4 regions of the Streptomyces sp. NPDC001407 genome follow, and region 3 is predicted to be linked to each of the others. Evidence: riboswitches for the same ligand, from Rfam matches in the RefSeq annotation. Region 3 holds a riboswitch; each other region holds the start of a gene.
What was found. A riboswitch is a leader RNA that binds a small molecule or an ion and turns the genes downstream of it on or off. The one in region 3 is predicted to bind cobalamin.

Region 1 (5,806 bases), on a different contig from region 3:
GTCGCGGGTGCGCCGCGCACTTTCGGATGCCCAGCCCGCCTACAGCGGCGTCATGTTCGTCGAGGCCCATTTCGACGACGTCGACCGCCGATTCCCCGCCATCGCCGAACGCGTCGGCCAGGGCATGATGTGGGCCAAGGCCGGCGGCCTGAGCCTGGTGGCCCAGCGTAACGCCGACTCCCACATCCGCGTCTACATCGCCTTCCGCGGCCCGCTCGACTGGCACGAGGGCATCGACCTGGCCGACACCGAAGCCGTGCGCGCCCATCTGCTGGGCATGTACGAAGGCTTCGACGAGAGCTTGCTCGACCTGATGCGTGACAACGACGGCGCCTTCACCGACTGGCCCGTCTTCGCCCTGCCGGTCCCGCACACCTGGAACCGCGTCCCCGGCCTCACCCTGCTCGGCGACGCCGCGCATCTGATGCCTCCTGCCGGTATCGGCGCCAACCTCGCCATGCTCGACGGCGCCGAACTCGCCCAGGCCATCGTCGACCAGCCCGGCATCGACGACGCCGTCGCCGCGTACGAGAAGGTCATGCTGCCCCGCGCCGTCGACCAGGCCGCCGAGTCCGCGGCCATTCTGGCCGCCCTGATACCCGACACCCGGTCCACCGAGCCGGGCTTCCCCGACTTCTTCGGCTGAGACGCGTCTTCTCGGGAGCGGTCACGGGCGGGGGCCGGTGGCGTCCTCGGTGTCCGGCCCGGTCCGGGTCATACGTCCCAGGCCACCGGGAGGCTCTTCACACCGTAGATGTCCGCGGTCTCCGGGCGCAGGGCGACCTCGTCAGCCGGTACGGCCAGGCGCAGCGTGGGGAAGCGGTGGAGCAGCGCGGGGAACGCGACCCGCATCTCGACGCGGGCCAGTTGCTGGCCCAGGCACTGGTGGATGCCGTGGCCGAAGGCCAGGTGCCCGCTGTACTCCCGCTGGAGATCGAGCACGTGGGGGTCGGCGAAGCGCTCGGGATCGCGGTTCGCGGTGCTGTACGACAGGACGAGCGTCGTGCCGGCCTTGATGGTCCGGCCGTCCAGCTCGACGTCCTCCAGCGCCGTCCTCCAGAATGTCTTGGCGACGCTCAGATACCGCAGCAGCTCCTCCACGGCCTGGTCGGTGAGCGCGGGATCGGCGCGCAGCGCGGCCAGTTGGTCCGGGTGCCGCAGCAGCGCGAAGGTGCCGAGCGCCAGCATGTTCGCGGTGGTGTCGAACCCGGCCGCCAGCAGGATCAGGCTGATCCCCTTGAGCTCCTCGTCGGTCAGGTCGCTGTCGGTGAGTTCACTGAGGACGTCGTCGGTGGGGTCGGCGCGCTTGGCGGCCACCAGCCCCGCGAGGTACTCCTGGGTCGCGGTGTAGGCCGCTATCAGTGCCTCATCGCTTGTCTCCCCGCCCATGAACGTGTCGATCTGCTCCTGGAAGGAGCCCCGGTCCTCGTACGGCACCCCCAGCAGTTCGCAGATCACGATGGTGGGGATGGGCTTGGCGAACGCGGTCACCAGGTCCACCGGCGGGCCGGCTTTCTCCATGGCGTCAAGGCAGTCGGCGGTGATCCGCTCGATGCGCTCGGTGAGCAGTCGCATCCGCCGTACGGTGAACTTGCCCATCAGCGGTTTCCGGTAACGCCCGTGCTGGGGCTCGTCCATGAGGAGGAACTCGCCGGGCGGTGCCGGAGGGATTTCGAAGTCGCCCATGTTCATGAGCTCTTTGCGTGAGCTGAACCGCGGGTCGGCCAGCACCGATCTGACCAGGTCGTATCCGGTGACCAGCCAGCCGGGCCTTCCCCCGGGGTGCGTGCAGCGGCTGATGGGGCTCTGCCGGCGGGCGTCGATCAGCTCTGCCGGCGGGTCGAAGGGGCAGCCGGGCTGACGTGCCGTCGGGAGCGTCGCGACGGTGTGGACGGATTCATCCATGACCATTTCCTCGTCTCGCGATATGACGTGTTCGGTGTAGGTCGAAAGCTACGTTGCGTTCATGGTGCGGTCAATCGACAAGAAGGTGTATGTCCAGGTGAACGGCGTGAAATTGGAGCAATGACGCTGGGCTCGAATGCAACGAAGCGTTGCAATGGATGGCGCCGAAGGCAACACTGACGATATGCCAGAGGGGTTGTTCGGGGATCAAGTCTGTGAATAGGGTGAGCGGTGCAGCTGGTTCGCCCTGCTCGCCAGGCAGGCGCGTCGCAAGAGGGAACCCGGTGGGAATCCGGGACTGCCCCGCAGCGGTGAGCGGGAACGACCGCCGTCATACGCACTGGGTCCGGACGGACCCGGGAAGCGACGGCCAGTAGGAACCTCGTGTCCCACGAGGCGTGCCCGCGAGTCCGAAGACCTGCCACTGCCCGTGCGCGACGTACGCGTGCGGAGATCCGGTGACCTCGAGGGCGGGTCGGCGTACACATCGGGCAGGCGTGTCGTGGAAGCGGCACGGTCCGGCCGGTGTGCCGGCTCCTTCGCGCCCTCGTCCCGTTCCGGATCGGTCGACAGCAGCTCGCGAAGGAGAGTCACGTGACCAGCAAGTCCGCAGCCGCGGCAGCACGGGCGACCGTGTACGGCTACCCCCGCCAGGGCCACCACCGGGAACTGAAGAAGGCCGTCGAGGGCTACTGGAAGGGCCAGGTGGACGCGGCCGAACTCCGGCGGACCGCCGAGCAGTTGCGCGCCGCCAACTGGCTGGCCCTCGCGGAGGCGGGGATACGCGAGGTGCCGACCGGCGACTTCTCGTACTACGACCACGTCCTGGACACCAGCGTCATGGTCGGCGCGATCCCCGCCCGGCACCGCGCCGCCATGGAGGAGGGCCCGCTGGAGGGCTACTTCGCCATGGCCCGCGGCACCCAGGACGTGGCCCCGCTGGAGATGACCAAGTGGTTCGACACCAACTACCACTACCTGGTGCCGGAGCTCGGCCCCGACACCGTCTTCACGGCCGACTCCGCCAAGCAGGTCGCCGAGCTGGGCGAGGCGCTCGCCCTCGGGCCGGCCGCGCGCCCTGTCCTCGTCGGGCCGGTCACCTTCCTCCTGCTCGCCAAGCCCGCCCCCGGTGTCGCTCCCGGCTTCGAACCGCTGACCCTGCTGGACCGGCTGCTGCCCGTCTACGCGGAAGTGCTCGCCGACCTGCGCGCCGCCGGCGCCGAATGGGTCCAGCTCGACGAGCCCGCCCTCGTCCAGGACCGGTCCCCCGCCGAGCTGAACGCCGCGGCCCGCGCCTACCGCGACCTGGGGACGCTCACGGACCGGCCCAAGCTCCTCGTCGCCTCCTACTTCGACCGGCTGGGCGAGGCCCTGCCGGTGCTGGCCAAGGCACCCGTCGACGGGCTCGCCCTCGACTTCACCGGGCCCGCCGCCGCCAACCTCCAGGACCTCGCGGCCGCCGGCGGCCTGCCCGGCAAGCGGCTCGTCGCGGGCGTCGTCGACGGCCGCAACGTCTGGATCAACGACTTGGAGAAGTCGCTGTCCACTCTGGGCACGCTCCTCGGCCTCGCCGACCGGGTCGACGTGGCCGCCTCCTGCTCGCTCCTGCACGTCCCGCTCGACGCCGCCGCCGAGCGCGACATCGACCCGCAGATCGCCCGCTGGCTCGCCTTCGCCCGCCAGAAGACCACCGAGACCGTCACCCTGGCGCGCGGGCTGGCGGAGGGCACCCACACGATCGCGGCGGAACTCGCCGCCAACCGCGCCGATCTCGCCTCCCGCGCCGGCTCCGCCCTCACCCACGATCCCGCCGTCCGCGCCCGGGCCGCCGCCGTCACCGACGCCGACGGCCGCCGCTCCCGCCCCTACCCGGAGCGCGCCCGCGCCCAGCGCGCCCACCTGCGGCTGCCCCTGCTGCCCACGACCACCATCGGCTCGTTCCCGCAGACCGGCGAACTCCGCACCGCCCGCGCGGACCTGCGCGCCGGGCGCATCGGCGCGGCCGCCTACGAGCAGCGGATCGAGGCCGAGATCCGCGAGGTCGTCTCCTTCCAGGAGAAGGCCGGGATCGACGTCCTGGTCCACGGCGAGCCCGAACGCAACGACATGGTGCAATACTTCGCCGAGCAGCTCACCGGCTACCTCGCCACCCGGCACGGCTGGGTCCAGTCCTACGGCACCCGCTACGTCCGCCCGCCGGTTCTCGCCGGTGACATCTCCCGGCCCGGCCCGATGACCGTACGCTGGACGTCCTACGCCCAGTCGCTGTCCGACCGCCCCGTCAAGGGCATGCTCACCGGGCCCGTCACCATGCTCGCCTGGTCCTTCGTCCGCGACGACCAGCCGCTCGCCGACACCGCCCGGCAGGTCGCCCTCGCCCTGCGCGACGAGGTGAACGACCTCCAGGCCGCCGGGAGTTCAGTGATCCAGGTGGACGAGCCCGCCCTGCGCGAGACGCTGCCGCTGCGGGCCGCCGGCCGCGCCGCGTACCTCACCTGGGCCACCGAGGCATTCCGCCTCACCACCGCCGGCGTCCGGCCCGACACCCAGATCCACACCCACATGTGCTACGCCGAGTTCGGCGACATCCTCCGGGCCATCGACGACCTCGACGCGGACGTCATCAGCCTGGAGGCGGCCCGCTCCCACATGCAGGTCGCCGGTGAACTCGCCGGAGCCGGATACCCCCGCGAGGTCGGACCCGGCGTCTACGACATCCACTCCCCGCGGGTCCCCGGCGCGCGGGAGGTGATGGCGCTGCTGCGCAAGGGGCTCGAGGCCATTCCGGCCGAGCGGCTGTGGGTCAACCCCGACTGCGGCCTGAAGACCCGCGGCTGGCCCGAGGTCCGTGCCGCGCTGGAGAACCTGGTGGCAGCGGCCCGTGAGGTCCGGGGCGGCTTGTCCACCACGGCTTCCTGACCGGGCCGGCCGCACTCCCCGAGAAGATCCGACCGGATCGCGGGGCAGCGGGCTTCAAGCACGACCCCCGCTGCCCCCCCGATGCGGTCCTTCTGATCGGAAATGCTGCTCCAGCCGGCCGTTACCAGGGCACGGGCTGATCCTGGTAGTCCAGGAACTTCAGCCCCGGTTCGCCGCTGTGACGGTCGATCGTGTCCACCACGCCCGGGATGGACTGGTCGATGGTCAACGGCGCTTCCGGCCCGCCGAGTTCGGTGCGGACGTGGCCGGGGTTGATGAGCAGGAGCGTATGGGCGGCGTCGGCGTACCGGACGGCGTAGCTGCGCATGAGCTGGTTGAGGGCGGACTTGCTGGCGCGGTAGAGATCCTGACCGCCCCGGGTGTTCAGACCGATGCTGCCCTGGCGCGAGGACATGACGCCGATGGTCCCGGTCGGCGCGACCAGTGAGCGGAAGGACTCGACCACGCGCATCGGGCTGAGCGCGTTCGTGACCATGACCTCGGTGAACATCTCCTCGGGGACGTCCGCGATCGGGATGTCGCCCCTGGTGATGGCGGCGTTGACGAACAGCAGGTCCAGGGTGCGTTCCGTCAGGCGCTCGCGCAACGCGGTGATCTGCTCAGGCTTGGTCATGTCCAGCGACTCGACGGTGACGCGGCCCCCGGACGCCTCGGCCAGGTCGTGGAGGCCGGTGCGGCTGGTGCCCCGCACGGTGCCGATGACGTTCCAGCCGCGGTGCGCGTACTCGGTGGCGAGTCCGAGCCCGAGGGTGCGGGATGCCCCGATGACGAGGGCGGTCCTGTCGCTCATGCCTGCACCGCCGGCTTGAGGACCTCTTCGCACCAGGTGCGGAACGTCGTCGGGTTCGCGGTCCCAGGGGTGCGCCGTACGCCGTCGTCCAGGCCGGCGTCCTTGGAGCGCATCATGTCGACGTAGCCTTGCGCGACCGCGTCCCCGACGCCGTGTCCGGTGAGCGCGGCA
Region 2 (5,806 bases), on a different contig from region 3:
TCGAGCAACTGCGGCCGCAGCTCGCCCTCCTCGGGGTTCATGGTGCCGACGAGGAGGAAGCGGCTGGCGTGGCGGACGGAGACGCCTTCGCGCTCGACGGACGAGGAGCCGGTCGCGGCCGCGTCGAGGAGGCTGTCCACGAGGTGGTCACCCAAAAGATTGACCTCGTCGACGTAGAGCACCCCCCGGTGCGCGGCCGCCAGCAGGCCCGGCTCGAAGGCCTTGACGCCCTCGCCCAGCGCGCGCTCGATGTCGAGGGCGCCGACGAGCCGGTCCTCCGAGGCACCCACCGGCAGCTCGGCCATGCGCGCGGGGCGCGGGGCGTGCGGGGCGCCGTCCTCGTGCGGACCGTCCGGGCAGGCGGGGTCCGGGGACGCCGGGTCGCACGAGAACCGGCAGCCGGTGACGGCCTCGACCTCGGGCAGCAGCGCGGCCAGGCTTCGGACGGCAGTCGTCTTGGCCGTGCCCTTCTCGCCCCGTACGAGCACTCCGCCGATGGCGGGTGAGAGGGCGTTGAGCAACAGGCCCAGCCGCATGTCGTCCATGCCGACGATCGCGGTGAACGGATAGGTGGCCGAGGCCATCAGGTGTTACCCCCTTCGAGGGAATCGATCCCACCGGGCACGCCGGTGGCCGCCGGGGTCTCGCCGGCACTGTCACCGCGACGGTCCGGGCTCTGTTCTCTGCGCGCAGGCGGAAGCGGTGCCCCCGGCGGTATGAACCGCATCCCGCGGGGAACCCCGTCCTCGATCAGCCGCAGCAGCGCGTCCGTGTCCGCGTGCTGCTCTATGAGGTCGCCGAGCCGGTCCAGCTGCTCCTCGCGCAGCGCCGCGAACGACGTGTCCGGTGCCGGTACGAACGACCGGCCCGCCGCCTCGGCGACCCGTCGCAGGAACGCCCGCCGGAAACCGTCGCTCTCCAGCGAGCCGTGCCAGTGCGTGCCCCACACGGATCCCGACCGGCACCCGTCCAGGAACGCCTCTTCTCCGCCCAGCACTTCGGCGACACCGTGGTGGATCTCGTAGCCCTCCACCCGCTCGCCGAGCGCCTCGCCGACCGGCCGGGCCAGCGTCTTCTCCAGGGCGAACCGCACCCGGACCGGCAGCAGGCCCAGGCCCTCGACGGTGCCCGCCTTCGACTCGACCTCGTCCTCGATGCGCTCGCCCAGCAGCTGGTAGCCGCCGCAGATGCCCAGCACCGGCCGGCCCTCCGCCGCGCGCCGCGCGAGCGCGTCCGCGAGCCCGCGCTCGCGCAGCCAGGCGAGCGCCCGCACGGTGCCGCGGGTGCCCGGCACGACGACCAGATCCGCGTCGAGGAGCTCCTCCGGGCGGTCCACGAACCGTACGACGACGCCCGGTTCGGCGGCGAGCGCGTCGACGTCGGTGAAGTTCGACATCAGCGGCACCGCGCACACCGCGACGCGCAGCACGTCCGCGCCGTGCGGCGGGGCCACCACCGACTCCCGGACGGCGCCGCGCATCGACACCCGCAGACCGTCCTCCTCGTCGATGCCCAGGCCGTGGGCGAACGGCAGCACGCCGACCGTGGGCCGCCCGGTGAGGTCCCGCAGCATCTCCAGGCCGGGCTCCAGCAGCGTCACGTCACCCCGGAACTTGTTGACCAGATAGCCCGCTATGTGCGCCTGGTCCTCGCGGGACAGCAGCGCCGTCGTACCGAAGAACGACGCGAACACCCCGCCCCGGTCGATGTCACCGACCACGACGACCGGCAGCCGCGCCGCACGGGCTATGCCCATGTTGACGATGTCCGTGCGCCGCAGATTGATCTCGGCGGGGCTGCCCGCGCCCTCGCAGATCACCGCGTCATGGGTGCGCCGCAGCTCCTCCAGGCACGCGGTCACCGTGCCGAACAACTGCTCCTGACGCCCCGAATGCCGTGTCTCCCCGGGGGACGACCCCCCGGACCCCCCGAAATACCCACGGGCGCTGAGCTCGCCCACAGGCTTGCCCATCAGCACCACCTGACTGCTGCGGTCGCCACCGGGCTTGAGCAGCACGGGATTCATCAGGGCCGACGGCTCGACCCGGGCCGCGGCCGCCTGCATGGCCTGCGCGCGGCCGATCTCCGCGCCCTCGCGGGTCACGAAGGAGTTGAGCGACATGTTCTGCGCCTTGAACGGCGCGACCTTGACGCCCTTGCGGACCAGCCACCGGCAGATCCCGGCGGTCACCACGCTCTTGCCCGCGTCCGAGGTCGTCCCGGCCACGAGCAGGCCCCCGCCCAGCGGGCCCGAAGGCCCGCCCTTGTCCGCTGTCACCGGCTCCTCCTCGTAAGACGATCTGGGGAAAGGCTGCCCGCCGCACGGCCCCGGGAGACGGCGGCCCGCACCCCGATCGCGACGCCCAGCGCCAGCAGCGACACCCGCCGGGAGAGGCGCACGGCGCGCTCGATGTCGGCGGTCTCCACGGGCCGGTTCTCCGCGCCCAGGACGGGGCGGTGCTCGACGCGGCCCTTGTAGGCGAGGGTGCCGCCGAGCCGGACGCCGAGCGCCCCGGCGAACGCGGCCTCCACCGGGCCCGCGTTGGGGCTCGGGTGCCGGGACGCGTCGCGCCGGGCCACCCGCCAGGCACCCCGAGGGTCGGGGCCGGCGAGCACGGCGAGGGTCGCGGTGAGCCGGGCGCCGGGCCAGCCGACGACGTCGTCGAGCCGGGCCGCGGCCCAGCCGAAGCGCCGGTAGCGGGGCGACTTGTGGCCGACCATCGCGTCCAGGGTGTTGACGGCCCGGAAGCCGGCCAGCCCCGGAACGCCGCCCAGCGCACCCCAGACGAGGGCGCCGACGACGGCGTCGGAGGTGTTCTCGGCCACGGACTCCACGACGGCGCGGGCCATTTGCGGGCCGTCCAGCGCCTCGGGGTCGCGCCCGCACAGATGGGGCAGCCGCTCCCGGGCGACCTCCAGGTCACCGGCGGCGAGCGCGCCCCCGACGGCACGGGCCTCACGGCCCAGCGAGGTGCCGCCCAGCACGGCCCACGTGGTGGCGGCGGTCAGGGCGATCCCGGCGGCGCGGGAGGGGCGTACGGCACGGGCCAGCGCTCCGGCGGCGGCCACGGTGCCGCCCGCGCACAGCAGCGTGTGCAGGGCGCCGTGACCGCGGTGGTCACGCCACAGCCGCTGCTCCACGGCCTGCGCGGCCCGTCCGAAAGCGGCCACGGGATGGCCGCGGCGGGGGTCGCCGAGGGCGCGGTCACCGAGGAAGCCGAGGGCGGCACCGCACGCGAAACCGAGATGATCGGCGCGCATCGGATCAGACCGCCGTCGTGTGGTACCTGGATCCGGGGGAACGGGATGGTCGGCGGCGGCCGGGCATGGCGATGTGTCCTCACTCAGGGTCCGCGCCCTGGCTCGACGTGACCGGCGACCAGAGTCTCCTGGCTCCCGGATCGACGCCGCCCCCGGCCTTCCGGCCTCGCGGCCGTGGCGGTAGTGCTTGGGGGAACGCTCCCCGGTGACAGTGGCGGGACCGCGCCGGACTCACACCGGCTTCCTCTGCTGTCGCCGTTTGGCCCCGGAAGTCCACCATGGGGTATGAACGGGCGTCAACTTCCGGCCTGGTGGGTGGGCTGGGCTTGGGGGTGCGCTGATCTGGGTGCGGTGCGTGGGCGCCTGCGGCGCTCGTCCTCAAACGCCGGACGGGCTGATGGTGCTGGTTACGGTCAGCACCATCAGCCCGTCCGGCGTTTGAGGACAACACGCGAAACGTGTTGCGGGGTCTGGGGCGAAGCCCCAGTTTCGGGAAGGGGCGGGGCTGGGGAACAAAACCCACCCCCACCTACCCCACGATCAAAAAGATCCCGTACCCCACAGCCGCCGCGCACAGCGCAAAGCACGCATACGCCCCGGACCGCGCCAGAACCCCCGGAGCCGCGCTGCCCGCAGGGCGCGACGTTCCGACGATCCCCAGCGTGAAGACGCCGACCAATCCGACGGTCACCACGAGGCTGACGCCGAAGACCTGCCCAAGAGCTGCCCAGTCGATGTGCATGGTGTGGATTCCTTAGCTCGCCGCGGCGGCGGGAGTGCGCCCGGCTTCGGGGGAGACGGTGACCACGGGGCCGACCGGCGGCGGGGCGACGGCCTGGAGCGCGGCGGTGACCACACCGGCCGGCTCGGCCGCTTCCGGCTGGTCCTCGTTGACGCTGTCGTGGGTGACGGGCTTGCGGCGGGAAGCGGCGTAGATCGCGCCGGACACCATCAGGCCGAGTACCGCGACCGTGGCGACGCCCCAGTCGCCCTGGTCGGCGAGGAACGCGGCGCCACCGGCGACGATGCCCGCGGCCGGCAGCGTCAGGCACCAGGCGACGGCCATCCGGCCCGCGGTCGACCAGCGGACCACGCCGCCCTTGCGGCCGAGGCCGGAGCCCATGATCGAGCCGGAGCAGACCTGGGTGGTGGAGAGCGCGAAGCCGATGTGCGAGGAGGCGAGGATCACGGTCGCGGCGCCGGTCTGGGCGGCGAAGCCCTGCGGCGGCTGGATGTCGGTGAGGCCCTTGCCGAGCGTACGGATGATGCGCCAGCCGCCCAGGTACGTACCGAGCGCGATGGCCAGGCCCGCGGAGACGATGACCCACAGCGGCGGGTCGGAGTGCGGGGCGACGACGCCGCCGGTGACCAGCGCGAGGGTGATGACACCCATCGTCTTCTGCGCGTCGTTGGTGCCGTGGGCGAGGGAGACCAGGGCGGCCGAGGCGATCTGCCCGGCGCGGTAGCCCTTGGCGGTCTCCTTCTCGTCGCGGCCCTTGGCGAGCCGGTAGGTGAGCCGCGTGGCGACCATGGCGGCGATGCCGGCCACGACGGGCGCCGCGACCGCCGGGATGAGGACCTTCATGACGACCTTGTCGGCGTTCACCGCGTCGAAGCCGACGGACACGATGGTCGCGCCGATCAGGCCGCCGAAGAGGGCGTGCGAGGAGCTGGAGGGCAGTCCGGCCAGCCACGTCAGCAGGTTCCAGACGATCGCGCCGATCAGGCCCGCGAAGATCACTTCGGGTCTGATCCCGGCGCTCTCGTCGATGATGCCCCCGGAGATGGTCTTGGCGACCTCGACGGAAAGGAACGCGCCGACAAGGTTGAGAACGGCCGACATCGCCACTGCCACCTTGGGCTTGAGTGCCCCGGTGGAGATGGTGGTGGCCATGGCGTTGGCCGTGTCGTGGAAGCCGTTCGTAAAGTCGAACACCAAGGCCGTGACGATCACGATCCCGATGAGAAGCGTGATGTGTTCCATTCACCCAGGCAATCAGCTCGATGGTCAGTACAGCGGTGACCGTAAGGACCCTGGGTGAACGGAAGGTGAACTGGGTCGGACCGAGTGGTGACGCGAACCGGAGGCGGATGGCGATGCGGATATCGAACACAGCGCAGAGTGACAACGGCGACACGGGCGACGACATAGGCCGGGCCTGGGCCGAGGTGGTGGCCACCGCCCGCCGCACCGTGGCGGACGGGCTGGTGGTGGGCACCTCCGGCAACGTCTCGGCGAGGGTCGGCGATGTCGTTCTTGTCACGCCCAGCGGGGTCCCCTACGACCGGCTCCGCCCCGAGGACGCGGTCGGCGTCGACCTCGACGGCCGCCAGGTCCTCGGCGAGCTGACCCCCACCAGCGAACTCCCCATGCACCTGGCCGTCTACCGCTCCACCGACGCGGCGGCCGTCGTCCACACCCACGCCGTCCACGCGACGGCGACCGCGGGCCTGGTCGACGAGCTGCCCCTGGTCCACTACATGGCGGGCGCGCTGGGCGGCCCGGTACGGGTCGCCGACTACGCGCTCTACGGCACGGACGAAC
Region 3 (5,806 bases):
GTCTCGCCATTCCCTTCGTCGCGATGCTCTGGGTCGATTCCTACGCGCGGCTCACGCCCGCGTTCATCGGGATCCCCTTCTTCTACTGGTACCAGATGCTGTGGGTGCTGATCTCGACCGCGCTCACCGTCATCGCCTACATGCTCGTGCGCCGACACGAGCGGAACGAGCGGATCCGTAAGGCGGGTGAGCGCGCGTGAAGAACGGCGTGAACGGCGTGGCACTCGCCGTGTTCATCTTCTTCTTCCTGGTCGTCACGGTGATGGGATTCGTCGCCTCCCGCTGGCGACGCGCGGAGAACGCGGACAACCTCGACGAATGGGGGCTGGGCGGGCGGTCGTTCGGCACCTGGATCACCTGGTTCCTGCTGGGCGGCGACCTCTATACGGCGTACACCTTCGTCGCCGTGCCGGCGGCCATCTACGCGGGCGGCGCGGCGGGATTCTTCGCGGTGCCTTACACGATCCTGTGTTATCCGCTGGTGTTCACCTTCCTGCCCCGGCTGTGGTCGGTGGCGCACAAGCACGGTTATGTGACCTCCTCGGACTTCGTCCGCGGCCGGTTCGGTTCGAAGGGGCTGTCGCTGGCCCTCGCGCTGACCGGGCTGCTCGCGACGATGCCGTACATCGCGCTCCAACTCGTCGGAATCCAGGCCGTGCTGGACGTTCTCGGGGTCGGTGGCGGGTCCAACTGGTTCATGAAGGACCTGCCGTTGCTCATCGCCTTCGGCGTGCTCGCGGCCTATACGTATTCGGCCGGGCTGCGGGCCCCGGCGCTGATCGCCTTCGTCAAGGACGCGCTGATCTACATCGTGATCATCGTGGCCATCATCTACATCCCCATCAGGCTGGGGGGTTTCGAGCACATCTTCGCGAAGGCGGGTGACGCCTTCGCCGAGAAGAATCCGGCGACGGGCAGACCGCGCGGCTCACTGGTGAGCGGTCCGGACGCGCAATGGGCGTACGCGACGCTCGCGCTCGGCTCGGCGATGGCGCTGTTCCTCTATCCGCATTCGGTGACCGCGGTCCTTTCCAGCAAGAGCCGCAACGTCATCCGCCGCAACACCACGATCCTGCCGCTCTACTCCCTGATGCTGGGCCTGCTGGCCATGCTCGGCTTCATGGCGATCGCCGCGGGCGTCAAGGTGAAGAACGGCCAGCTGGCCATTCCGCAGCTCTTCGAGGACATGTTCCCGGACTGGTTCACGGGCGTCGCCTTCGCGGCGATCGGTATCGGCGCGCTGGTGCCGGCGGCCATCATGTCCATCGCCGCGGCGAATCTCTTCACCCGGAACATCTACAAGGACTTCATCCGCCCCGACGCCTCACCCGAGCACGAGGCCAAGGTCTCCAAGCTCGCCTCGCTGCTGGTGAAGGTCGGCGCGCTGGTCTTCGTCCTGACGATGGACAAGACGGTCGCGATCAATTTCCAGCTGCTCGGCGGCATCTGGATCCTCCAGACCGTCCCGGCGCTCGTCGGCGGGCTCTTCACCCGCTGGTTCCACCGGTGGGGTCTGCTGGCGGGGTGGGCGGTCGGCATGACGTACGGGACGTGGCGGGCGTATGACACGCCCAGTGCGACTCAGGATCATTTCGGGAATACGAACCTTATTCCGTTCATCGGGGAGAAGGGGTATATCGGGCTTACGGCGTTCGTCCTGAATGTGCTTGTCGCTGTCGTGCTCACGGTGGTGTTCAAGGCGGTGGGTGTCCCGGACGGGGTGGACGAGACGAAGGCGTCCGATTACACGGCGGATGTGGGGGATCCGGGGGTGGCGGAGGAATTGCCTCCGGCGACGGCGGGGGCCCCTGGGGGGCATTGACCTCATTGACGCCCTGCGGGCGGCGCTTTCTTCTTCCCCAGCCCCGCCCCTTCCCGAAACTGGGGCGCCGCCCCAGACCCCTGACCGCGCTTCGCGCGGTGTCCTCAAACGCCGGACGGGCTGGATGGTGCGGACTACGGTCCGTGCGATCCAGCCCGTCCGGCGTTTGAGGACGCGCCCGAAGGGCGTCCCCGCCGCAGACGCAACGCACCCGCACCCACCCGGCCCCCTCCAGGCGCACCCCCGGACACCCCCAGGCACCCCCAGACGCCCCGCCGGACACCCGTCCACCCCACCGGGTCACCGAGGGCCGTCGCGCGCCGCACAAGGCGCCGGCGGCCCTCCGTCATGCCCCGTACCGGCAGGCCCTGTTAGCACATTCCGACCCGCCCGATTACCGCGTGACACAAGATGTGGTGGTGCATGCGACGGCCAGCACTAGATGTATGCTCGTCCTCGCTGTCGTCGCAGGGGAATCCGGTGGAAATCCGGAACTGTCCCGCAACGGTGCATGTATGCCGTAATGACGCATGCAGGAGTCCGAGTACCTGCCGACAGCACGCCCACCGCTGAGCCGCTCCGGCCCCGCATCGGGCGTTTTGTATTCGTCCGGGCCTCGCGGGTTGGGCCGATGGACGCTACGAGCATGCCCTGGTGCTTCAGGCATGCCCGTACGCGCCCGTCGCGCGCCACCCGCCCGGCCCCTTGCCGAGCGAGGGAGAGCCTCAGTGACCATCGCGCCCGCCGATCCGGTCTCAGCGTCCGCGGAAGCGACCGGCGGCCCCGGGACCGCGCTGCTGCGCACCCTGACCGACCTCACCGCCGATCTGCCCGCCACCGACCCCGGAAAGGTCGCCGCCGCCGCGCTGCGGGGCCGCCACCCGGGCTCGGACGAGGCCGAACTGCGGTCCCTGGCCACCGAGGCCGCCGCCGGCCTGATCGCCGAGGAGCCCGAGTACTCCAGGCTCGCGGCCCGCCTGCTCACCCTCGCCATCGCCGAGGAGGCCGCCGGACAGGGCGCCGTCTCCTTCTCCGCGTCCGTCGCGACCGGCCACCGCGAGGGCCTGATCGCCGACGACACCGCCGCGTTCGTCACGACCCACGCCGCGCGCCTCGACGAGCTCGTCGAGAAGGCGCTCGCCGACGGCGCCGACGACCGCTTCGGCTACTTCGGCCTGCGCACCCTGCACAGCCGCTACCTGCTGCGCCACCCGATCACCCGCCAGGTCATCGAGACCCCGCAGCACTTCCTGCTGCGCGTGGCCTGCGGTCTGGCCGAGGACCACTCGGTGCGGGCCCTGGAGGACGTCGCCGAGCTCTACGGGCTGACGAGCACCCTGTCGTACCTGCCGTCCTCCCCCACGCTCTTCAACTCCGGCACCCGCCACCCGCAGATGTCGTCCTGCTATCTGCTGGACTCGCCGCTGGACGAGCTGGACTCGATCTACGACCGCTACCACCAGGTGGCGCGCCTGTCGAAGCACGCCGGCGGCATCGGCCTGTCCTACAGCCGCATCCGCTCGCGCGGCTCGCTGATCCGGGGCACCAACGGGCACTCCAACGGCATCGTGCCGTTCCTGCGCACGCTCGACGCCTCCGTGGCGGCGGTCAACCAGGGCGGCCGGCGCAAGGGCGCGGCCTGCGTCTATCTGGAGACCTGGCACGCGGACATCGAGGAGTTCCTGGAGCTCCGCGACAACACCGGTGAAGAGGCCCGCCGCACGCACAACCTCAACACCGCGCACTGGATCCCGGACGAGTTCATGCGCCGCGTCGAGGCGGACGCCGACTGGTCGCTGTTCTCCCCGGCCGACACGCCCGAGCTGGTCGACCTGTGGGGCGACGAGTTCGACGCCGCGTACCGCAAGGCCGAGGCTGAGGGCAAGGCCGTCAAGCAGATCCCGGCGCGCGTGCTGTACTCCCGGATGATGCGCACCCTCGCGCAGACCGGCAACGGCTGGATGACCTTCAAGGACGCGTCCAACCGCACCGCGAACCAGACGGCCGAGCCCGGCAAGGTCGTCCACTCCTCGAACCTCTGCACCGAGATCCTCGAGGTCACGGACGACGGCGAGACGGCTGTCTGCAACCTCGGCTCGGTCAACCTGGCGCAGCACCTGGGCAGGGACATCGGCGATGGGGGAGAGGTGATGGACTGGGAGAAGCTCGACCGTACGGTCCGTACGGCCGTGACGTTCCTCGACCGCGTCGTGGACATCAACTTCTACCCGACCGAGCAGGCCGGCAACTCCAACAGCCGCTGGCGCCCGGTGGGCCTGGGCCTGATGGGTCTCCAGGACGTCTTCTTCCGGCTCCGCCTGCCCTTCGACTCCCCCGAGGCGAAGGAGCTGTCCACCCGGATCTCCGAGCGCATCATGCTCGCGGCCTACGAGGCGTCCGCCGACCTCGCCGAGCGGCACGGCCCGCACCCGGCCTGGTCCGCGACCCGCACCGCCCGCGGCGTGCTGCACCCGGACCACTACCCGAACGCCGAGCAGCGCTGGGCCGACCGCTGGGCGGCGCTGCGCGCCCGCATCGCCGAGGTCGGCATGCGCAACTCGCTGCTGCTGGCGATCGCGCCGACGGCCACCATCGCGTCCATCGCGGGCGTGTACGAGTGCATCGAGCCGCAGGTCTCCAACCTCTTCAAGCGCGAGACGCTCAGCGGTGAGTTCCTCCAGGTCAACACCTATCTGGTGGAGGACCTGAAGAAGCTCGGCGTGTGGGACCGCACCACGCGTGACGCGATGACCGACGCCAACGGCTCGATCCAGGACATGCAGTGGATCCCCAAGGAGGTGCGCGACCTCTACCGCACCGCCTGGGAGATCCCGCAGCGCTTCCTGATCGACATGGCCGCGGCCCGTACGCCGTACCTGGACCAGAGCCAGTCGCTGAACCTCTTCATGGCGTCGCCCACCATCGGCAAGCTCAGCTCGATGTACGCGTACGCCTGGAAGCAGGGCATCAAGACGACGTACTACCTGCGCTCGCGCCCGGCCACCCGGATCGCGCGCTCCGCCGGTGCCGCCGCCACCATTCCCGTACAGCAGGCCACCCCGGACGCGGACGCCGTCGCCTGCTCCCTTGAGAACCCCGAGTCCTGCGAGGCCTGCCAGTAATGAGCTCCACCGAGAAGAACCTGCTCGACCCCGGCTTCGAGCTCACCCTGCGGCCGATGCGGTACCCGGACTTCTACGACCGCTACCGCGACGCCATCAAGAACACCTGGACCGTCGAGGAGGTCGACCTCCACTCGGACGTCGCCGACCTCGCCAAGCTGTCCCCGGGTGAGCAGCACATGATCGGCCGCCTGGTCGCGTTCTTCGCGACCGGTGACTCGATCGTGGCGAACAACCTCGTGCTGACGCTGTACAAGCACATCAACTCCCCCGAGGCGCGGCTGTACCTCTCGCGGCAGCTCTTCGAGGAGGCCGTGCACGTCCAGTTCTATCTGACGCTGCTGGACACCTACCTCCCCGACCCGGAGGACCGTGCCGCCGCCTTCGACGCGGTGGAGAACATCCCGTCCATCCGCGAGAAGGCCCAGTTCTGCTTCAAGTGGATCAACGAGGTCGAGAAGCTGGAGCGGCTGGAGACGAAGGCCGACCGCCGTCGCTTCCTGCTCAACCTGATCTGCTTCGCGGCGTGCATCGAGGGGCTGTTCTTCTACGGCGCCTTCGCGTACGTCTACTGGTTCCGCTCGCGCGGTCTGCTGCACGGCCTGGCCACCGGCACCAACTGGGTGTTCCGTGACGAGACCATGCACATGAACTTCGCGTTCGAGGTCGTGGACACGGTCCGCCAGGAGGAGCCCGACCTCTTCGACGACGAGCTCCAGCAGCAGGTCACCGACATGCTGAAGGAGGCCGTCGAGGCGGAGCTGCAGTTCGGCCGCGACCTGTGCGGCGAGGGCCTGCCGGGCATGAACACGGAGTCCATGCGCGAGTACCTCCAGTGCGTCGCCGACCAGCGCCTCCAGCG
Region 4 (5,806 bases), on a different contig from region 3:
CGCGGAGGGTGAGGGGGTCACGGGCATGGATGCAATTTCTATCACCGAGCGGCCCGGCCACCGGTGGCCGGGCCGCTCGGCTCCTCGCGCATGAGGCGACGTCAGACCGGTTCGGGTGCCCTGGGATCGGTGTCGGCGCCGGGCCCCGCGTCCGGTCCCGGGCCCGCGTCGGGGCCCGGTTCCGGGCCCGTGGAGCCGTCGGGATCGGCGCCCGCGTCGGGGTCGGGGGCGTGCAGGTACTCCTCCGAGATCTCGCGCGGGCCGAACGGCCACACCTTCTCGACGCGCGCCCAGAGCGCGAACGCCACACAGCCCGCGGCGACCCAGGCGAGCGACCACTCGATGGGGTGCCGGCCGGGGGAGTTCTTGTCCGCGTAGCCGTAGATCACCAGCCAGCCCACGAGCGCCACCAGGCTCGGCAGCGGATAGAGCCACATGCGGTACGGGCGGCGCAGCCCCGGCTGCCGGCGGCGCAGCACCGACACCGCCACCACCTGGGCCAGCGCCTGGACGATCACCATCACGGTGGTCAGCAGCTGGATCAGCGTGGTCAGGTCCGTATGACGGCCGATCAGGAAGCCGACGCAGGTGATGACGCCCATCGACGCCAGGCCCAGCACCGGGAAGTGGTGGCGGGGGTGCAGGCTGCCGAAGGAGCGGAAGAAGACCTTGTCCCGCGCTGCGTCGTAGGGCACGCGGGAGCCGCCGAGGAGACCGGTGAGGACGGAGGCGACGGCCGTGATCAGGATCAGCACCGTGACCGTCCGGGCCGGGCCCTTGCCCCAGGCCGTCTCCAGGACGGCGGAGGCCACGGAGGAGTGTGCCGTGGAGTTCTCGTCGAGCATCTGCTTCCAGTCGACGACCCCCAGTGTGCCGATCTGGAGCAGCAGATAGATCGCCATGATGCCGAGGATGGAGTAGACGATCGCGCGCGGCAGCGTCCGTCCCGGGTTCTTGATCTCGGCGCCCATGTAGGCGGCGGTGTTGTAGCCGAGGTAGTCGTAGATGCCGATGGTCAGGCCCGCCGCGAAGCCGATCCAGAAGTGATTGGTCGTCAGCTCGAAGGCGTGGGCGGGATAGGTGAAGGCCCGGTGGGGGCTGAAGTGGGTGAACGCCGCGAGGATGACGAGGACGACCGAGGCGATCATCACCGCCCACAGCACCACGGTGAGCCGCGCGATGTTCTCCACCCGCCGCCACAGCGCCACGACGATGAGCGCGATGACCGCGAGCCCCACGAGGTCCCCGGCCGTCTGCCCCATGCCCGGCCACAGATAGCCGAGGTACTGCACGAAGCCGATGATCCCCGTCGACATGCCCAGCGGGATGAACAGCATGGCCGTCCACACGAAAAGGAACGGCATCAGCTTGCCGCTGCGGTACTGGAACGCCTGCCGCAGATAGACGTAACTGCCGCCCGCCCCCGGCAGCGAGGCACCCAGCTCCGCCCAGATCAGCCCGTCGGCGAGCGCCAGCAGCGCGCCCGCGACGAACCCGATCACCGCCTGCGGGCCGCCGAACGCCGTCACCATCAGGGGGATGGTGACGAAGGGCCCGATGCCGCACATCTGGCTCATGTTGATGGTGGTGGCCTGGAACAGCCCGATCCGGCGTACGAATCCGACCCGTCGCTCCGGTTCCTGCCCGGTGTCCGCCATGGGCGTGCCCTCTCTCGTGCCGGATGGGGTGACCCGTCAACTGCACTGGTAGTAGCACCGGCTCGCGGGGCGCGTCCAGCATCGGCGCTCCGGAACGGCGGGCGCCCGCGCATGCCCGGAGAGCGCTCCTGCCCGACTATGGCAACTGCCACTTCTTTGCCACTCGCGCCGGTCAGAGCGCTAAAGTGGCCCGGCCGTGGTGTTCGGGAAGACCGGTGACGGACCCTCGTGGTCCCACTCCGGAGCGGCCCTCGCCACTGTGATCGGGGAGTTACCGTCCCGTTCCGCGCGCCCTCGGGGTGCGCGGAGCCACTGGCCGCAGCCTGCTGCCGGGAAGGCAGGGACGGGCGCGAGCGAACCCGTAAGCCAGGAGACCGGCCACGGCATCTCACGAGAAGATCCACGAGGTGCTGGAGCGTGACCCGCAAGATGACCCTGCCCACCGAAACCCCCGCCGCGCCCGCCACCGGCGGCCCGTCCGCATTCCGCTGGCGCCGCCAGGACACCGTGCGCACCGCCGGACTCCTGGGCGTCATAGCCGCCCTGCACGTCGTCGCCTTCGGCGTGCTCTATCTGCTCGTCGTCCCCGACCACTACACCGTGGACTCCAAGGTCTACGGCGTCGGACTCGGCGTCACCGCCTACACCCTCGGCATGCGGCACGCCTTCGACGCCGACCACATCGCCGCCATCGACAACACCACCCGCAAGCTGATGGCCGACGGCAAGCGCCCGGTCTCGGTCGGCTTCTGGTTCGCCCTCGGCCACTCCAGCGTGGTCGTCGTCATGGCCGCGCTGGTGGCGGGCGGCACCCAGATCGCCGGGAAGCTGATGGACGAGGACTCCACCACCCACCAGACCCTCGGTGTCGTCGGCACGTCGGTCTCCGGCGGCTTCCTCTACCTCATCGCCGCCCTCAACCTCGTCGCCCTCGCGGGCATCCTGCGCATCTTCCGCGCCATGCGCGAGGGCCGCTACGACGAGGCCGAGCTGGAGCAGCACCTGGACTCGCGCGGCTTCATGAACCGCATCCTCGGCCGCTTCACCCGCTCCATCACCCGCCCCGGCCAGATGTACCCCCTGGGCTTCCTCTTCGGCCTCGGCTTCGACACCGCCACCGAGGTCACCCTCATGGTGATGGCGGGCAGCGGCGCGGCCGCCGGGCTGCCCTGGTACGCGATCCTGTGCCTGCCGCTGCTGTTCGCCGCCGGGATGAGCCTCTTCGACACCCTCGACGGCACGTTCATGAACTTCGCCTACCAGTGGGCGTTCTCCAACCCCGTCCGCAAGGTCTACTACAACCTCACCATCACCGGCCTCTCGATCGCCGTCGCCTTCCTCATCGGCACCATCGAGCTGGTCACCGTGCTGCACGACAAGCTCGACATGAACGACGCGGTCACCGGCTGGATCTCCGGCCTCAACCTCGACAACGTCGGCTTCGTCATCGTCGGCCTCTTCGTGGTGGTCTGGGCGGCGGCGCTCGCCTACTGGCGGTTCGGCAAGGTCGAGCAGCGCTGGGCGGCGCGCGCGGCGACGGCCTCCAGCGAGGCGGCCTGACGGCCGGCGAGGTTCTTACGGACCGGTGACGGGGCGGCGCCGGTACGGGCGCCCCGCCGCCCGCGCCTCTAACGTCGGGTCCATGCGCGTACTCGTCACCGGAGGCGCGGGCTTCATCGGCTCGCACATCGTCACCGCACTCACCGCCCGCGGCCACCGGCCCGTCGTCCTCGACGCGCTGCTGCCCGCGGCCCACCCCGAGACACCGCCCCGGCCCGCCGGCGTCGAGTGGACCGATGCCGACCTCCGCGACCGCGCGGCCGTGGCCGGTGCCCTGCGCGGCATCGACGCCGTCTGCCACCAGGCCGCGATGGTCGGCCTCGGCAAGGACTTCGCCGACGCTCCCGCCTATGTGGGCTGCAACGACCTCGGCACGGCCGTCCTCCTCGCGGAGATGGCCGCAGCGGGCGTGCGCCGCCTGGTCCTCGCCGGCTCCATGGTCGTCTACGGCGAGGGACGCTACGCCTGCCCCCGGCACGGCGTGGTGCGCCCCGGCCCGCGGGCGGCCGCGGACCTCGACGCCGGGCGCTACGAACCGCGCTGCCCGCGCTGCGAGCGGGAACTGACGCCGGGCCTGGTCGACGAGGACGCCCCCGTCGACCCCCGCAACGTCTACGCGACGACCAAGCTCGCCCAGGAACACCTGGCCGCCGCCTGGGCCCGCGCCACCGGCGGCACGGCCGTCTCCCTGCGCTACCACAACGTCTACGGCCCGGGGATGCCCCGCGACACCCCGTACGCGGGCGTCGCCTCCTTCTTCCGCTCCTCGCTCGCCCGCGGCGAGGGCCCCCGCGTCTTCGAGGACGGCCGCCAGCGCCGGGACTTCGTGCACGTACGCGACGTGGCCGCGGCGAACGTCCTGGCCCTGGAACACCTCGCCGGCCGCCCGGCGGGCACCCTGCGCGCGTACAACTGCGGCAGCGACACCCCGCACACCATCGGGGAGATGGCCGCCGCCCTGGCTTCCGCGCACGGCGGACCGGCTCCCGTCGTCACGGGCGAGTACCGGCTCGGCGACGTCCGTCACATCACCGCGTCCTCGCGGCGCCTGCGCGAGGAGCTGGGCTGGCGCGCGGCGGTGGGTTTCGCGGAGGGGATGACGGAGTTCGCGCGGGCGCCGCAGCGCGTGTGACCATGGCTGCGTACGGGTGAACATCCCGCCATCCCGGGCCGGATCCGCCGTCCCGGGATAGATGGATGGCATATCGGTGCGCTTCCAGGAAAGGCGGCAGACATGGCGGACAACGACCTGGGAACCCTGCTCGGCGGGCTGCTCGGCGGCAGCAAGGAAGGCTCTCTGCTGGGCTCTTTGCTCGGTGCGCTCGGCAGCGGGGGAGGGGAGTCGCTCTCCGGCCTGTTGCAGCAGCTCCAGGAGGGCGGGCTCGGCGCGAAGACCGGCTCCTGGGTGGGCACCGGGCCCAACGAGCCGGTCAGCGGCCCGGAAGTGGCGCAGGCCCTGCCCTACCAGGCGCTCGACCACGTCGCGCAGAAGGCGGGCGTCACACCGGAGGAAGCGGCGGACGAGCTGGCGCGGGTGATTCCGCAGGCGGTCGACAAGCTGACGCCCACCGGCGAGGTCCCCCAGGGGTCCCTGGAAGAAGTGATCGCCCACCACCAGGGCGGCTGACGCGGGCGGTTTCCCGCCCGCCCTTTCCCGTCGTCCTTCTCTCCTCGCCCCAGCGTCAGAGCCGCAGCGCGGCGAACCACCGGCCCGCCGACTCCCAGCGGTCCGCCACTCGCCACCCCGCGGCGTCCGCGTGCCGCAGCAGCGCGGTCGTCCCCACCCGCGCCCAGGGGAACGCCGGCCCCAGCCGCCCCCGGCCGTCGTCCACCCGCACCCGCACCCGCTCGTCGACGTCCGCCGCCGCGGCCTCGACGAGGAGGAGCCCGCGTGGCGCGGTGATGGCGGCGACGCGCGCCAGGAGCGCGCGGGGGTCGCCGCCGATCCCGATGTTCCCGTCGACGAGCAGCGCCGTGCCCCAACGCCCCTCGCCCGGCAGGGGGTTGAAGACCGACCGGCACAGCGCCGTGCCTCCCGCGCGGCGGGTGCGGGCGACGGCCGCCGGGCTCACGTCCACGCCCAGGGCCGGGCGGCCGAGCGCGGCCAGGGCGGCGACGAGGCGGCCGGGGCCGCAGCCGATGTCGATGACCTCGCCCTCGCAGCGGTCGAGCACGGTCATGTCGGCGGGGTCCGCGTCGCCGCACCAGCGCTCCACTTCGAGGGGCAGCAGCCAGCCGTCCGCGCGGCGCAGGAAGAGCGGGCCGCGGCCGACGTGGACGGCGTCGGCGTAGGGGTCGGAGCTCCAGGCGCCGGTGCTCCGGCGTGGGGTCAGTTCGCCGACGGTCACCGGGCGGCCCCGGCCGCGACTGCCGCGGCGAAGAGTCCGTGCGGTGCCGCGGCTGCCACCTGGGCGGCGTCCTCGGCGGTGTCCACGTCGCGGAGTTCGGGCAGGTCGCGCACGACGAGCCCGGCCTCCGTGAGGCGGCGCCGCTGCACGGCGCCGGTGCGGGCCGTGGACATGGGGACGCCGCGCAGCAGGCCGGGCCGGGGCTCCGCGAGGCCCAGCGCCCAGAACCCGCCGTCGGCG

Region 1: another riboswitch for cobalamin. It lies ahead of metE (5-methyltetrahydropteroyltriglutamate--homocysteine S-methyltransferase); the one in region 3 lies ahead of ACFY1P_RS01785 (ribonucleoside-diphosphate reductase subunit alpha).
Region 2: another riboswitch for cobalamin. It lies ahead of ACFY1P_RS23030 (cobalamin biosynthesis protein); the one in region 3 lies ahead of ACFY1P_RS01785 (ribonucleoside-diphosphate reductase subunit alpha).
Region 4: another riboswitch for cobalamin. It lies ahead of ACFY1P_RS06305 (HoxN/HupN/NixA family nickel/cobalt transporter); the one in region 3 lies ahead of ACFY1P_RS01785 (ribonucleoside-diphosphate reductase subunit alpha).

What each region holds. Positions count from the first base shown of each region.
Region 1 covers NZ_JBIAWF010000002.1:143,560-149,365, reverse strand. The annotation lists gene ACFY1P_RS04165 (FAD-dependent oxidoreductase) at 1-646, shown strand, start outside; gene ACFY1P_RS04160 (cytochrome P450) at 715-1,905, opposite strand; cobalamin riboswitch at 2,118-2,346, shown strand; gene metE (5-methyltetrahydropteroyltriglutamate--homocysteine S-methyltransferase) at 2,500-4,824, shown strand; gene ACFY1P_RS04150 (SDR family oxidoreductase) at 4,946-5,635, opposite strand; gene ACFY1P_RS04145 (NAD(P)H-binding protein) at 5,632-5,806, opposite strand, start outside.
Region 2 covers NZ_JBIAWF010000017.1:54,998-60,803, reverse strand. The annotation lists gene ACFY1P_RS23040 (putative cobaltochelatase) at 1-584, opposite strand, end outside; gene ACFY1P_RS23035 (cobyric acid synthase) at 584-2,245, opposite strand; gene ACFY1P_RS23030 (cobalamin biosynthesis protein) at 2,275-3,261, opposite strand; cobalamin riboswitch at 3,383-3,509, opposite strand; gene ACFY1P_RS23025 (hypothetical protein) at 3,791-4,003, opposite strand; gene ACFY1P_RS23020 (anion permease) at 4,016-5,245, opposite strand; gene ACFY1P_RS23015 (class II aldolase/adducin family protein) at 5,359-5,806, shown strand, end outside.
Region 3 covers NZ_JBIAWF010000001.1:393,267-399,072, forward strand. The annotation lists gene ACFY1P_RS01775 (DUF3311 domain-containing protein) at 1-200, shown strand, start outside; gene mctP (monocarboxylate uptake permease MctP) at 197-1,822, shown strand; cobalamin riboswitch at 2,252-2,393, shown strand; gene ACFY1P_RS01785 (ribonucleoside-diphosphate reductase subunit alpha) at 2,551-4,944, shown strand; gene ACFY1P_RS01790 (ribonucleotide-diphosphate reductase subunit beta) at 4,944-5,806, shown strand, end outside.
Region 4 covers NZ_JBIAWF010000003.1:162,269-168,074, reverse strand. The annotation lists gene ACFY1P_RS06315 (YIP1 family protein) at 1-27, opposite strand, end outside; gene ACFY1P_RS06310 (amino acid permease) at 102-1,658, opposite strand; cobalamin riboswitch at 1,839-2,056, shown strand; gene ACFY1P_RS06305 (HoxN/HupN/NixA family nickel/cobalt transporter) at 2,076-3,218, shown strand; gene ACFY1P_RS06300 (NAD-dependent epimerase/dehydratase family protein) at 3,301-4,350, shown strand; gene ACFY1P_RS06295 (YidB family protein) at 4,357-4,845, shown strand; gene ACFY1P_RS06290 (class I SAM-dependent methyltransferase) at 4,901-5,566, opposite strand; gene ACFY1P_RS06285 (DUF2064 domain-containing protein) at 5,563-5,806, opposite strand, start outside.